One region of the Pseudomonas anguilliseptica genome, then DNA from elsewhere that is predicted to be linked to it. Evidence: riboswitches for the same ligand, from Rfam matches in the RefSeq annotation. Region 1 holds a riboswitch; each other region holds the start of a gene.
What was found. A riboswitch is a leader RNA that binds a small molecule or an ion and turns the genes downstream of it on or off. The one in region 1 is predicted to bind cobalamin.

Region 2: another riboswitch for cobalamin. It lies ahead of BLW24_RS13410 (energy-coupling factor ABC transporter permease); the one in region 1 lies ahead of cobW (cobalamin biosynthesis protein CobW).
Region 3: another riboswitch for cobalamin. It lies ahead of cobO (cob(I)yrinic acid a,c-diamide adenosyltransferase); the one in region 1 lies ahead of cobW (cobalamin biosynthesis protein CobW).
Region 4: another riboswitch for cobalamin. It lies ahead of BLW24_RS04460 (TonB-dependent receptor domain-containing protein); the one in region 1 lies ahead of cobW (cobalamin biosynthesis protein CobW).

The regions. Positions count from the first base shown of each region.
Region 1 is NZ_FNSC01000001.1:1,518,494-1,521,753, forward strand. It holds gene cobN (cobaltochelatase subunit CobN) at 1-999, opposite strand, end outside; gene cobW (cobalamin biosynthesis protein CobW) at 1,074-2,126, opposite strand; cobalamin riboswitch at 2,229-2,424, opposite strand; gene BLW24_RS07425 (cobalamin biosynthesis protein) at 2,515-2,955, shown strand; gene cobM (precorrin-4 C(11)-methyltransferase) at 2,952-3,260, shown strand, end outside.
Region 2 is NZ_FNSC01000001.1:2,763,820-2,767,079, forward strand. It holds gene BLW24_RS13400 (acyl-CoA dehydrogenase family protein) at 1-617, shown strand, start outside; gene BLW24_RS13405 (PaaI family thioesterase) at 627-1,082, shown strand; cobalamin riboswitch at 1,115-1,318, shown strand; gene BLW24_RS13410 (energy-coupling factor ABC transporter permease) at 1,374-2,054, shown strand; gene BLW24_RS13415 (hypothetical protein) at 2,059-2,799, opposite strand; gene BLW24_RS13420 (DUF3703 domain-containing protein) at 2,908-3,234, shown strand.
Region 3 is NZ_FNSC01000001.1:4,525,920-4,529,179, forward strand. It holds gene BLW24_RS22040 (cobyrinic acid a,c-diamide synthase CobB) at 1-1,079, opposite strand, end outside; gene cobO (cob(I)yrinic acid a,c-diamide adenosyltransferase) at 1,076-1,687, opposite strand; cobalamin riboswitch at 1,798-2,039, opposite strand; gene BLW24_RS22050 (MliC family protein) at 2,107-2,673, opposite strand; gene BLW24_RS22055 (IS5 family transposase) at 2,836-3,260, opposite strand, start outside.
Region 4 is NZ_FNSC01000001.1:937,988-941,247, forward strand. It holds gene dxs (1-deoxy-D-xylulose-5-phosphate synthase) at 1-792, shown strand, start outside; cobalamin riboswitch at 859-1,070, shown strand; gene BLW24_RS04460 (TonB-dependent receptor domain-containing protein) at 1,171-3,075, shown strand; gene BLW24_RS04465 (cobalamin-binding protein) at 3,161-3,260, opposite strand, start outside.

The DNA.
Region 1 (3,260 bases):
CTTGAAGCTGATCGGCTGGGTAATCAGCCGGCCATCCAGCTCGGGCAGCACGATATGCATGGCCAGGTCACGCGAACCCAGGCCCTGGGCATTGGCTTGCCACTGCTCGTGGTTATCCAGCGCGCAGATGGCCTGCAGTACCGGGATATCGCGGCGGAATGGTCGCGCGCTTGGCGCTTCCGGGTTAGACAGGGCAAAGGCGGTGGTATTGATAATCAGGCGGGCATCGGCTTGCTCCAGCCAGTCCTCGACCTGGGTCAGACAGGCCGCCTCCTTGAGGCTGGCCACGGCAATCGGCAGTGGATTAAGCCCCTGGGCCTGCAGCCGCTGGCAAAACTGATCGATAAACCCGGTATTCGCCGCCTGCACCTGGGTGCGGTAGAACAGCAGCGCCGCCACCGGCGCATCGGCCTGCCAGCTGGCTTGCCAATCGGCCAGGCTTGGATTGGCCAACTGCGGGTGATACAGGCCCACGCGCGGCAGCGGCTGTGGTTCTACCCAAGAATACTCGCGCTGTAGCCACTCGCTGGCGATGCAGTTAAATAGCTGCAACGCATTGCCCGCGCCGCCCTGCCGCAGAAACTGCCAGAGCCTGTGGGCGCTCTCGCTATCGACATTGCTGAGGCCCATCAGCTCGGGATCAGGGCTGTCGTCGCCCGGCACCATAATCACCCGCGCGCCGCGCTCGGCCAGTTCGACCACGCGCTCGATGCCGTAGCGCCAGTAGCTGACGCCGCCGTGCACCGAGATCAAAATCACCTTGGCGTGCTGCAGCACCTGCTCGACGTAGAAGTCCACCGAGGCGTGATTGCTCAGCTGCGCCGGGCTGGCCAGGCGCAGGCTGGGGTAATCCGCCGGCAACTGGCGCGCCGCTTCGGCCAGCAGCGACAGGTGCGAATCTCCGGTGCAGAGAATCACCAGCTCGGCCGGGGTCTGGCCGAGATCGGCAATGCTATCGACCGGCAGCTGGCTGCCGGGCTGGGTGCGCAATAGATGCATGGCAATTCACCGTGGGAGGGGCTTTAGCCGCGACAGGCCTTATAAGGCTCGCGGCTAAAGCCCCTCCCACATATTTAGGCCAGCGCGGCTTGCAGTTCGGCTTCGATAGCGGCCTGATCCAGGGTCTGGCCAATCACCACCAGGCGGGTGATGCGCGGCTCATCGGCCTGCCAGGTGCGGTCGAAGTGTTTGTCGAAACGTTGACCAACGCCCTGCAGCAGCAGGCGCATCGGTTTGCCGGGAATCGCCGCAAAGCCCTTAATGCGCAGGATGCCGTGTTTGCTGACGGCCTCCTTCAGCGCTTGCAGCAGACGGGCCTCCTCGGCCTCAGGCAGTTCCACGTGGAACGAGGCGAATTCGTCGTGATCGTGGTCTTCATGGCCTTCCAGGTCATGGTGGGTCTTGCGGCCCTCGATATGCAGCTCGGTCTCGCAGTTCAGGCCCAGCAGCACGTCCAGCGGCAGCTCGCCGCCATGGGCTTCGATGATTTTCACCGCCGGCGGCAGCTCTTCCGCCACTTCAGTGCGCACCGCAGCCAGGGCGGCGGCATCGAGCAGGTCGGCCTTGTTGAGAATCACCAGGTCGGCGCTGGCCAGCTGGTCGGCGAACAGCTCGTGCAGCGGCGATTCGTGATCCAGATTAGGGTCGAGCTTGCGCTGCGCATCGACCTGATCGGGGAAGGCGGCGAAGGTGCCGGCGGCCACGGCAGGGCTGTCGACCACGGTGATCACCGCATCGACGGTGCAGGCGTTGCGGATTTCCGGCCAGTTAAAGGCTTGCACCAGCGGCTTGGGCAACGCCAATCCCGACGTTTCGATAAGGATATGGTCGAGTTCGCCACGCCGCGCCACCAGCTCGCGCATCACTGGGAAGAACTCTTCCTGCACGGTGCAGCACAGGCAACCGTTGGCCAGTTCGAAGATGCGCCCGTTGGCTTCTTCTTCGCTGCAGCCGATGGAGCACTGCTTGAGGATTTCGCCGTCGATGCCCAGCTCGCCGAACTCGTTGACGATCACCGCGATACGCCGCCCGTCGGCGTGGCCGAGCATATGCCGCAACAGGGTGGTTTTTCCGGCGCCGAGGAAGCCGGTAACGATGGTGACGGGAAGTTTGGCGAGGGTTTGCATGGCGAGTCCTGCGTGACGTCGATAGAAAGACGAGCAGGAGGCGGCACAGACATGACAGCCACGGGGCTGTCAGCCAACACCACCGGATCACCCCGCCCGGTTGTCGAAAACGCGACGAGGCAGGTCTCCTGGCTCACGGTCTGCGCGTTGCGCCACCCTTCTACCTTCCCGCCGTACGGCAGTGGTGTATCGAAGGGCTTTGGACCGTTCACAGTTGCGGGGGCAGCCAGGGCATTCACCCTGTTCCCTCTTAGCTTCATGGGCATGCCCACGAAGAACCTCGAACGCGACAAGGCTACGCAGGCCATGGCGGCCGGTCAATCGCGGTTGACCACTGCCGGCCGCCATGGTGAGCTACGCCGCCGCACACACCGAGCGCTATTAGATGATGCCCAGCCCTGCCGATACTCGTCCCGCGGCCATCATTCAAGTGGTCGCCGGGCTTGGCTGCCGCAGCGGCTGCAGCGTTGAAGATTTATCCACATTGCTGATTCACAGCCTGCAGGCGTATGGCCTGACTGTGGATAACCTGGCCGGATTGGCCAGCATCGCGCATAAACGCGACGAGCCGAGCCTGCTGGCACTGGCTCAGCGCCTGGGTCTGCAGCTGAACTGCTTCAGCGCAGAAGAACTGCAGCCCTATCAACACCTCGTGCAAGGCTCGCCGCTCACCCTGGCCGCCACCGGCAGCCCCGCCGTCGCCGAACCCTGCGCCCTGACCCTGGCTGAACGGCTGGGCGGCCAACCGGCGCGTCTGCTCGGCGAAAAAACCCGCAACGCCAGCGCCACCTGTGCGCTGGCGTCGATTGCGCCCAAGGATTTGTCATGACCGTCTACTTTATCGGCGCCGGCCCCGGCGACCCCGAGCTGATCACCGTCAAGGGCCAGCGCCTGCTGCGCAGCTGCCCGGTGATTCTCTATGCCGGCTCGCTGGTGCCCGAGGCCGTACTACAAGGCCATAGCGCTGAGCAGGTGATCAACACCGCCGAGCTGCACCTGGATGAAATCATCGAACTGATCCGCCAGGCCCACGGCAAAGGCCAGGATGTGGCCCGCGTGCACTCCGGCGACCCCTCGCTGTATGGCGCGATTGGCGAGCAGATCCGCCACCTGCGCCGGCTGGGCATTGCCTTC
Region 2 (3,260 bases), 1.2 Mb from region 1:
TGGCTGACCTGGCCCTGGAAAGCGAAGCGGCGCTGGCGCTGACCATGCGCATGGGCAAGGCGCTGGATAACCCGCACGATGAGCAGGAAGACAAGTTCGCTCGCCTGGTCACCGCCGTGGGCAAGTATTGGATCTGCAAACGCGCGCCGGCCATGATCAACGAGGCTGCCGAGTGCATGGGCGGTGCCGGGTATGTCGAGGACACCATCCTCCCAAGGCTGTACCGCGAAGCACCGGTCAACTCGACCTGGGAAGGTTCGGGCAACGTGCAGTGCCTGGACGTGCTGCGCGCGCTGTCCAAGGAGCCGGGCGTGCTTGATGCGCTGTTCCATGAGCTCGGCGACGGTCACGGCGATGCGCTGCTGAAAGCCCATATTGCGCAACTGCAGGCAGATTTCCGTGACACCGCCGATATCCAGTACCGCGCCCGTCAGCTCACCGAAGATGTGGCTCTGGCGCTGCAGGCCAAACTGCTGCTGGAAGCCGGCAATGCCGAGGTCTCCGATGCCTTTATCGCCAGTCGTCTGGGTGGTCAGGGCGGGCGGGTCTACGGCACCCTGCCGCGTGGGGTGAATGTCGAAGCGCTGGTGGCGCGCAGTACGCCGCACCTGATCTGAGGCCTGAACATGCACGGCAGTCTGTTTGAGCGGTTGAAGGTCTGGCTGACCGGCGATATTGCGGCGGATTACGGTATCTCCCAGCTGCAGGCCGCAGCCGGGGTGGCGAGCTTCAGCAGTCAGCCGCCGGCCGTGCACTTCAATCCGCTTGGCGGTGTGCATGGCGGCTATACCGCCACGCTGTTCGATGCGGCGTTGGGGTTGGCGGTGTATTCGCAGGCCAGTGCCTCGGAGGTCTACGTGACCGCCAGCCTGCAGGCGAATTACCTGCGCCCGATTGGCCTTGCGGCTTTGCCGCTACGTACTGAAGCCTGCGTGCAGCAGCGCGAAGGGCGAGAGGTCGCGGTGCAGGCCACGCTGCACGATGCTCAGGGGCTGCTGTGCGCCACTGCCAATGGCGTCTTCACCTGCTTGCGTCATACGGCGTCAGGCGCTACCCAGTCCGTTGGTTTGCCTGCGCGGTAAACGTCGGGCTCTGTCATTTCTCGCGGCCGCCGGGTAAGGTGGCCGCCGATGGTTCCAGCCCGTGTGATGCGGCTGGATGAAAAGGGAACAGGGTGAAGCGCACGTCGCCAATGCCCTGGCTGCCCCCGCAACTGTAAACGGCGAGCGAAGCCCAGATGCCACTGACTGCAAGGTCGGGAAGGCGGGCGCAGTGTCAAGCCGTGAGCCAGGAGACCTGCCATCGAAGCCGGGCGCTTATGCCCATCCCCTCAATCCGGATCATCGCGCGGTGGGCGCGGTACAGGAATCTCTATGCACATCGAACCAGAAGTCGTTACTGGCGCCAAAATCTTCCTCGGCTATGCAACCGCCGCAGGTGCCTTTGGCCTTTGCGCCAAGCTTGCGCTCGACAGCGTGCGTGACAATGGCGGCGCTGCCGCCCTGGCATTACGCAGCGTGCTGACCACTGCTCTGGTGTTCTGCTTCTTTGAAGTATTTCCGCACCACGCGGTCGGGGTTTCCGAGGTGCATCTGATCCTCGGTTCGACCCTGCTGCTGCTGTTCGGCGCCGGTGCTACGGCTGTTGGTCTGGCGCTCGGCCTGCTCCTGCAGGGGCTGCTGTTCGCTCAGTTCGACCTGCCGCAATACGGCATGAACGTCACTACGCTGCTGGTGCCGCTGTGGGCTATCAGTGTGCTGGCCAAGCGCATTATCGCGCCGGGTACTGCCTATGTGGACCTCTCCTACAAGCAGGCGCTGGCGCTGTCGACGGCCTATCAGGGCGGCATCGTCGCCTGGGTCGGCTTCTGGGCGTTCTACGGCAACGGCTTCTCCGGCGAGAACCTGGCGGCCGTGGGCAGTTTTGGCCTGGCCTATATGAGCGTGATCCTGATCGAGCCGCTGGTCGATCTGGGTGTGTTGGCCGCTGCCAAGGCGCTGTCCGCGTATAGCCGTGGGCCGTTGTTCAACTCGCGCCTGCATCAACCGGCCTGATTGATTACTGGCGACGCTGCCAGATCAGCTTGCCGGTATTGCTCTCAGTGACCAGGTACTGGTCACTGAAGCGATAGTAGGCAGCGGGCTGATAGTCACTGCGGCCTTGCCTCTGCACTTCCAACAGGCCGTTGTTACTCTGCCAACGGCCGCTGTATTGCAGCTCGCCAGGGCTGTCGTAGTTCCAGTCGGCGCCACCTGCCACGCTGCGTGTCCATTGTGAAACGCTGCCGTCGCCCTGCAGTTGCAGAATCATCTGAGTGGTCATAGAGGCGAAATTGGCGCCGCCGCTGTTGATGATCTTCTCGTGTACCCAAGTGCCGATCAGTGCCGGATCGCGTGTGGCGCTGCTGCTTGGGTTGCTTGCTTGAGCGGCTACTGCACTCAAGTTCTGCCGGTGGAACAGCGCCTTGCGTTCCAGGGTTGCCCCAGTCGTCGGGTTGCGTGCGGCAATATGAGCGTTAAGCATGCCATTGGCGTAAGTGGCATTCATATTGGCAATCAGCTGCCCGGACTGCGCTTCGCTGATCTGCGCGCTGAGCAACTGGCCGTCAAAGCTGCCGCTGATCTGCAGGCGCAACCTGCCACCTTCCACATACTCCCCCGTGACCTGTTTGCCCTGGCTGCGCAGGTGCATTTCGGCTGGCTGGCCATCCAGCGTGGTCAGGTAATGGCCATCCAGGCGATCTGCCAGCAGAAAACTGGGTAACAGACAGAGCACAAGGGTGAGCAGGGCGCGCGGCATGAGCGTTCCTTAGGCAATTGGCCGACAGAAGATTAGCAACGGATGCTTGGCCTGGGGGCCGCCCCGCACTTGCAGACTGCGACGCAGCTTGAAAATAGGAGCGTTGCCATGACCCGTGAACAAGCCTTCTGGCAGGAATACCAACTGGCCCGCGCCCTGCGCGGCACTGATCCTGCTGCCGAGCTGCGCCATCTGGAGCGGGCGCATATTCTCGGTCAGCGCTATTTCAGCGAACACCTGCGCAGCCATCTATGGATGTTCGCTTGGGCCTGGCGCCAGCGAGACTGGTCCGAGGGGCTGGCACAACTGCTGCGCATCCCCGGTAGCCTGGGGTCGCTGCTGGGGTTTTATCCCCTAGGTAATCCGGGTGCCCGGCGCGTCGGCCCGCTGACCCCACAGGCTGTGCCCGAGGATCTCAAGACGTTGCTCAAGTAGCCTGCGCGGATAACGTCGCGCTATCA
Region 3 (3,260 bases), 3.0 Mb from region 1:
GCCATGGCGGTCATGCGCGGTTGCAGGGTGGCTTCGCCGCTTAGCAAGCCAAGCATTTGCCCACTGACGCCCTGTTTATCGGTCAGTTTGTCGAGCAGATAGAGCATCCCGCCGCACTCGGCATGGATCGGTTTTCCGGCAGCATGGTGCGCGCGAATCGATTCGGCCATGGGCTGGTTGGTTTCAAGTGCGGCCAGGTGCAGCTCCGGGTAGCCGCCAGGCAGATAGAGGCTGTCGATATCGGGCAGTTGCTGATCGCTGAGCGGCGAAAAGAACGCCAATTCAGCACCCAGTTCGCCCAGCAAATCGAGGTTGGCCTGATAGAGAAAGGCAAAGGCGCTGTCGCGCGCCACGCCGATCCGCACGCCCTTAAGCAACGGCGCGGGCCTTACCTGCTCAGGCGCGGCGAAGCTGACCGGCGGCGGCAGGCTGGTATCGGCACTGGCGGCCAAGGCATCGGCGGCGGCGTCCAGGCGCGCATCCAGGTCGGCCAGCTCCCCCGCCTGCACCAGACCCAGATGGCGGCTTGGCAAACCAACTTCGGCGCTGCGCGGCAGCGCGCCGTACCAGCGGATCGAGGCTGGCAGAGCATCACGCAGAATCTCGCCATGCCGCGCACTGCCAACCCGATTACCGAGCACCCCGGAGAACGGCAAATCGGGCTGGAACGTTGCCAGGCCATGGGCCATGGCGCCGAAGGTCTGCGCCATGGCCGAACCGTCGATTACCGCCAGCACCGGCACGCCAAAGTGCCGGGCCAGGTCGGCCGCAGAGGGCGTGCCATCGAACAGCCCCATCACCCCTTCGATCAGAATCAGATCGGCCTCACCTGCCGCCTCCCAGAGCAGACGACGACTCTCGGCTTCGCCGACCATCCACAGGTCAAGCTGATACACCGGCGCACCGCTGGCGCGGGCGAGAATCATCGGGTCGAGAAAGTCCGGGCCGCACTTGAACACCCGCACGCGCTTGCCTTGGCGTGCATGCAAACGCGCCAAGGCAGCGGTTACCGTGGTTTTACCCTGGCCGGAAGCGGGAGCTGCGATCAATAAGGCGGGGCAAGAGCGGGCGCTGCTCAAAACTCCACTCCCTTTTGTGCTTTAACCCCGGCTTTGAACGCATGCTTGACCAGGCTCATTTCGGTGACGGTATCCGCTGCCTCGACCATCCCAGGCAGCGCGCCACGACCGGTCACCACCACATGCTGCAGCAGCGGACGCGCTTCAATATCGGCGAGCACCGCGTCGAGTTCCAGGTAGCCATATTTCAGCGCGATATTCAGCTCATCGAGCACCACCAGACCGATGGCCGGGTCATTCAGCAGCTGCGCCGCCACCGCCCAGGCCTCATGGGCCTTATCGATATCGCGCTGACGATCCTGAGTCTCCCAGGTAAAGCCCTCACCCATTACGTGATAACTGACTTCATCGGGAAAACGGCGGAAGAAGCTTTCCTCGCCGGTGCTGGCCGCGCCCTTGATAAATTGCACCACGCCGACCTTGAGGCCATGGCCCAAGGCACGCGCGACCATGCCGAAAGCGCTGCTGCTCTTGCCCTTGCCATTGCCGCTGTGCACCAGCAGCAGGCCGTATTCGTCCTGGGCCTGGGCAATCTTTTCATCGATCAGGGCTTTCTTGCGGGCCATGCGCGCCTTGTGCCGGGCGTCACGCTCAATCGATTCAGTCATCGCACTGCTCCACCGCCACAGGGCGATCTGGCTGGAAAAAGCATGCGAGGACAGGGAAAGCGCGGGGCCACGCACAGCGCAAACCACACGCCAGCCATCGCCCTCCGCGATGCCGTGGACTGCAACAGGCCGGTCTCCGGGCTTGTGAGCGAACCTTGAGGTTCTCAGAACCTAGCAGGCTCTATGCCGCGCCTTCCCATGCTTGAGCACAGTGGCACTTGCGGCGTTTGACTCACTTACCGTTGCGGGGGCAGCGTCGGAATAGCGGGCGTTCACACGCACAGCGCACCGACTTCCCAGTTTCACCCCACACACGCACAGCGTTCGGGGCACCTGTTACAAGGCGCGAAGGGTAGAGAGTTCGCGATTAAGCGTCAAACGAATGCGCCATTTAGCGCAGACGGCTTAAGCCACCAGGGTTACTTGGCCTGACACTTCATCTCGGGCGAGCCATAGCCCCACACCACGGTCGCCTCACTCTGGTGCTCCCAGAATGATTCATTGCGCCCCTGATATTTACTGCCGCTGGCTGCAGGCTGCTGATACATCAACGACACGCTGTCAGCAAACTCGGCCAGCAGGGTCCCAGGCTCGGTGGGGTAGTAGGTGACGATGACTTCCTTGGCTGGCAGGCCATCGCATTGAAAATGCACCGGACCGGTCCCTTTCAGTAACGCGTAGCGCGCCTGCAGTTCGGCAATCCGCAGGCGATAGCTCTCGGCTACGCACTGCTCACGGTCAGCGGCCTTCCAGCAGTCATTGCGGCCTTTTATCCAACCTCGCTGCTCAGCCTTGAGTACGGGAGGATGCTGGTTTGCGGCCTTGGCCGAAGCCTGCTGATAAATATCCGACATTTTCTGATCAAGTTCGGCCAGAGCAGGCGTCTGACAAATCAGCGCCTCGATACTGCCAGCCTCTACCTTGGTGCAGCTGAACGATGGCTCAGCCGCCTGCAGGGTCGCTAACGGCAGGCCGAGCAGAGCCAAAAGGGCAAAACGCTTAGGGATGGTCTGAAGTAGCCATGTATTTCTGGCTGACTTCAGCCCCGCCGATTTTGAAAGCGGCAAATCGATCAAAAACGATCAGATTACCCATTCATTTCTGTGTTTTTAGCCGCCGCGAGTAGCTCGCGGCAGCCATTTCCCGCATTACAGGCGCACCTCTCCTGCATTGGTCAGTAAATGTCGGCGTGCCATCCACAGGTTCGACAGCGCGAACAGCGTCACCAGTTGCGCCGTGTTCTTGGCCAAGCCACGGAAGCGTGTCTTTACATAACTGAACTGACGCTTGAGCACCCGGAACGGGTGCTCAACCTTGGCGCGCACCTGGGCCTTGGCCTTCTCGATCTTGCGTTTGGCTTTGTACAGCGGGCTGCTCTTACCCAGCTTCTTATAGGTGCTGCGGCGGGCAGCAACCTGCCAGATCACCTCGCGCCCATCATGTTCGGGGCGCTTTTCGACACCGGTATAACCCGCATCGGCGCACACCACGTTTTCCTCGCCGTGCAGCAACTTGTCGACCTGAGTGACATCCGCCACGTTGGCCGCCGTGCCTACCACGCTGTGTACCAGCC
Region 4 (3,260 bases), 580 kb from region 1:
CGCTATTTCGATGTGGCCATCGCCGAACAGCACGCGGTGACCCTGGCCGCCGGCATGGCCTGCGATGGCGCCAAGCCGGTGGTGGCGATCTATTCCACCTTCCTCCAGCGCGCCTATGACCAGCTGATTCACGACGTGGCCGTGCAGCACCTCGACGTGCTGTTCGCCATCGACCGCGCCGGCCTGGTCGGCGAAGACGGTCCGACCCACGCCGGCAGCTTCGATATTTCCTACCTGCGCTGCATCCCCGGCATGCTGGTGATGACCCCGAGCGATGAAAACGAACTGCGCCGCATGCTGACCACCGGCCACCTGCTCAACGGCCCGGCCGCCGTGCGCTACCCACGCGGCAGCGGCCCGAATGCCACCATCGAGCCAGGTCTGGAGCCACTGGAAATCGGCAAGGGCGTCGTTCGTCGCCAAGGCAGCAAAGCAGCCTTGCTGGTATTCGGCGTACAACTGAGTGAGGCGCTCAAGGTGGGCGATGCACTCGACGCCACCGTGGTCGACATGCGCTTTGTCAAACCGCTGGATGAGGCCCTGGTACGCCAGCTGGCAGCCAGCCACGAACTGCTGGTGACCATCGAAGAAAACAGCGTGATGGGCGGTGCTGGCAGCGCAGTCAGCGAGTTCCTCGCCCACGCGAACATCCTCAAGCCAGTGCTGCACCTGGGCCTGCCCGACTACTACGTCGAGCACGCCAAACCGGCGCAGATGCTTGCCGAATGCGGGTTGGATGCCACCGGTATCGAAGCCGCCATCCGAGCGCGCCTCGCCAGCTTTTCTGCATGAGCACCGCTCATCCAGAGCTGAGCCAGGCTTGCTTGTAATTCATCCACCCGCGCATTAAGGTGCGCGGCGTTTTACTTCCGTCAAGGTGCGCCCTTCCACAGTGAAGCGGCGTTAAACGGGAAGCCGGTGCGTTCTGACGAACCATCCCGGCGCAGCCCCCGCAACGGTAATCGACCGCAGAGCCGTTCTGCACGTCACCTCAACGCCACTGGGTCATCCGGGAAGGCGAGGCGGCGCACGTCGAGAGCCCGGAGACCGGCCTTGCAGGATGTGACTGGTGTTGCGGAGGGCATCACCGTCAAGCTCAGGCTGCGCCCGCGCGCCCGTTCTTGCCCCTGCCCTTCTCAAAAGTCGTTCGACCTTTTGAGGATTCTCTACGTGAAATTGTCCCGTCTTGCCCTGGCTGTGGCGCTGCTGCCGCTGGCTGCTCATGCCGAATCAACCGATAACCATCAGGACGCGCTGAAATTACCAGCACTGGTGATCACCTCCGGTCGCCAAGTCGAAACCCGCCAACAGGCTACTGCTGCCACCTCGGTCTTCACTCGCCAGGACATCGAACGCCTGCAAGTAAGTAGCGTGCCCGAACTGCTAAATCGTGCACCCGGCATTTCTATCGTGCAGAACGGTGGTCGCGGCAGCCTGACCAGCGTATTTATCCGCGGTGCCAATGCCAACCAGACGCTGGTACTCGTCGATGGTGTACGCCTCAACGCGGCAGCCAGCGGTCTAGCCCGCCTGGAGTTTATAAGCCCCGAGCAGATAGAGCGGGTTGAGGTGGTGCGTGGGCCGCGCTCGGCGCTTTATGGCGCCGACGCCATCGGCGGGGTCATCCAGATTTTCACGCGCCGTGGCGAAACTGGCCTGCAGCCGCGCCTACGCCTGTCTGCAGGCACTCAGCAGACCTTCGAGCGCAGCCTTGGCCTTTCCGGTGGCAACGAACAGACTCGCTTCGACCTGGGTGCCAGCCTCGACGAAAGCGCAGGCTTTGACCGCTCCAATGACTCCCGAGGGCGCGATGGTGACCACGATGGCGTACGCCGCAAAGCCCTAAACCTGAGCCTGGAGCATCGCTTTCATGAGCGCCTGACGGGCGGTTTCAATTTGCTCGATCAGCGCGGCGAAACCGAATACGACGACCTGTTCAGCTTCGATCCGGGTAACCCCAGCGAACGCTTCAGCCTATCCAGCGTCGCGGGGCACTTGGAAGCTCAGCTTCTGGACACATGGAGCAGTCGCGTGGAAATTGGCCATATCGAGGACAAGAGCGACAACCGTGATGACTTCAATGCATCGAACAATTTTGCCTTCAACACCTACCGCGACTCCGCCAGTTGGCTGAACACCCTGACCCTGGGCGAGGCGCATCAGCTGCTGCTAGGCGCGGACTGGTATGAAGACCGCCTAACCAGCAGCACCGCTTTCAGCGAAAATGAACGCTGGAACCAGGCAGCTTTCGCCCAGCATCGTTTCCAGGGTGATGGATTCGCCACCGAATTGGGCCTTCGTCATGACGACAACGAACAATTCGGCAGCGAAAGTACGCTAAACGCGGCGCTGACCCTCAACCTCAGCCAACAACTGGATCTTTTGCTCAGTTATGGTGAAGGCTTCCACGCACCGACTTTCAACGATCTGTACTTCCCAACGTCAGCGTTTTACGGCGGCAACCCGGACCTCGCACCTGAGCACTCGAAAACCTATGAAGTGCAATTACGCGGCGAGCATCTGAATACCCTCTGGAGCCTTGCCGCCAACCGCACCGAAGTAAAAGACCTGATTACCGTGGTAAGTGACCCAGTGACGTTCTTCAGCCAGCCACAGAACGTCAGTCAAGCACGCCTTCAAGGCCTGGAGCTTAGCCTTGAGCGAAACCTGCTGGGCTGGCAGGCCGTATTGTCCGCCGGCTGGGTCGATCCGCGTGACCGTGAAAGTGGGCATACCTTACCGAGACGCGCCAAGCGCAGCCTCAACCTGGATCTTGACCGTCAGTTCGGCGATTTTGGCGCAGGCCTGACCTGGCAAGCGGTATCCAGCCGCTACGACGACGCTGCGAACACACGCGAAATTGCTGGTTATGGCCTGCTCGGCCTACGCGGCAGCTGGAAAATGAGTAAAGAACTGCAATGGCAGGTGAAAGTCGACAACCTGCTAGGCAAGGCTTACAGCCAGGCCACCTACAGCCGCCCGGACGATGCGTTCTTCAACAGCGTGACGCGTTATGGCTTTCGAGAGGAAGGTCGCAGCGGGATGCTATCGCTGACCTGGACACCCGACCTTTAAGAGGTGGGCGTATGCAGCCGCTCGGCTGCATACGACTTAAAACCAACGCATCACAAGCTAACCTCTACGAGCAGGAAAACCCCGGTCAGCGCGCCTCAGCCAACCGCTCACACAACGTCCCCACCGCCCCCAGCATCTGAAAGCTCGGCCGCTCCAGGCCAGCATCCGGCACCAACCACAGCTGT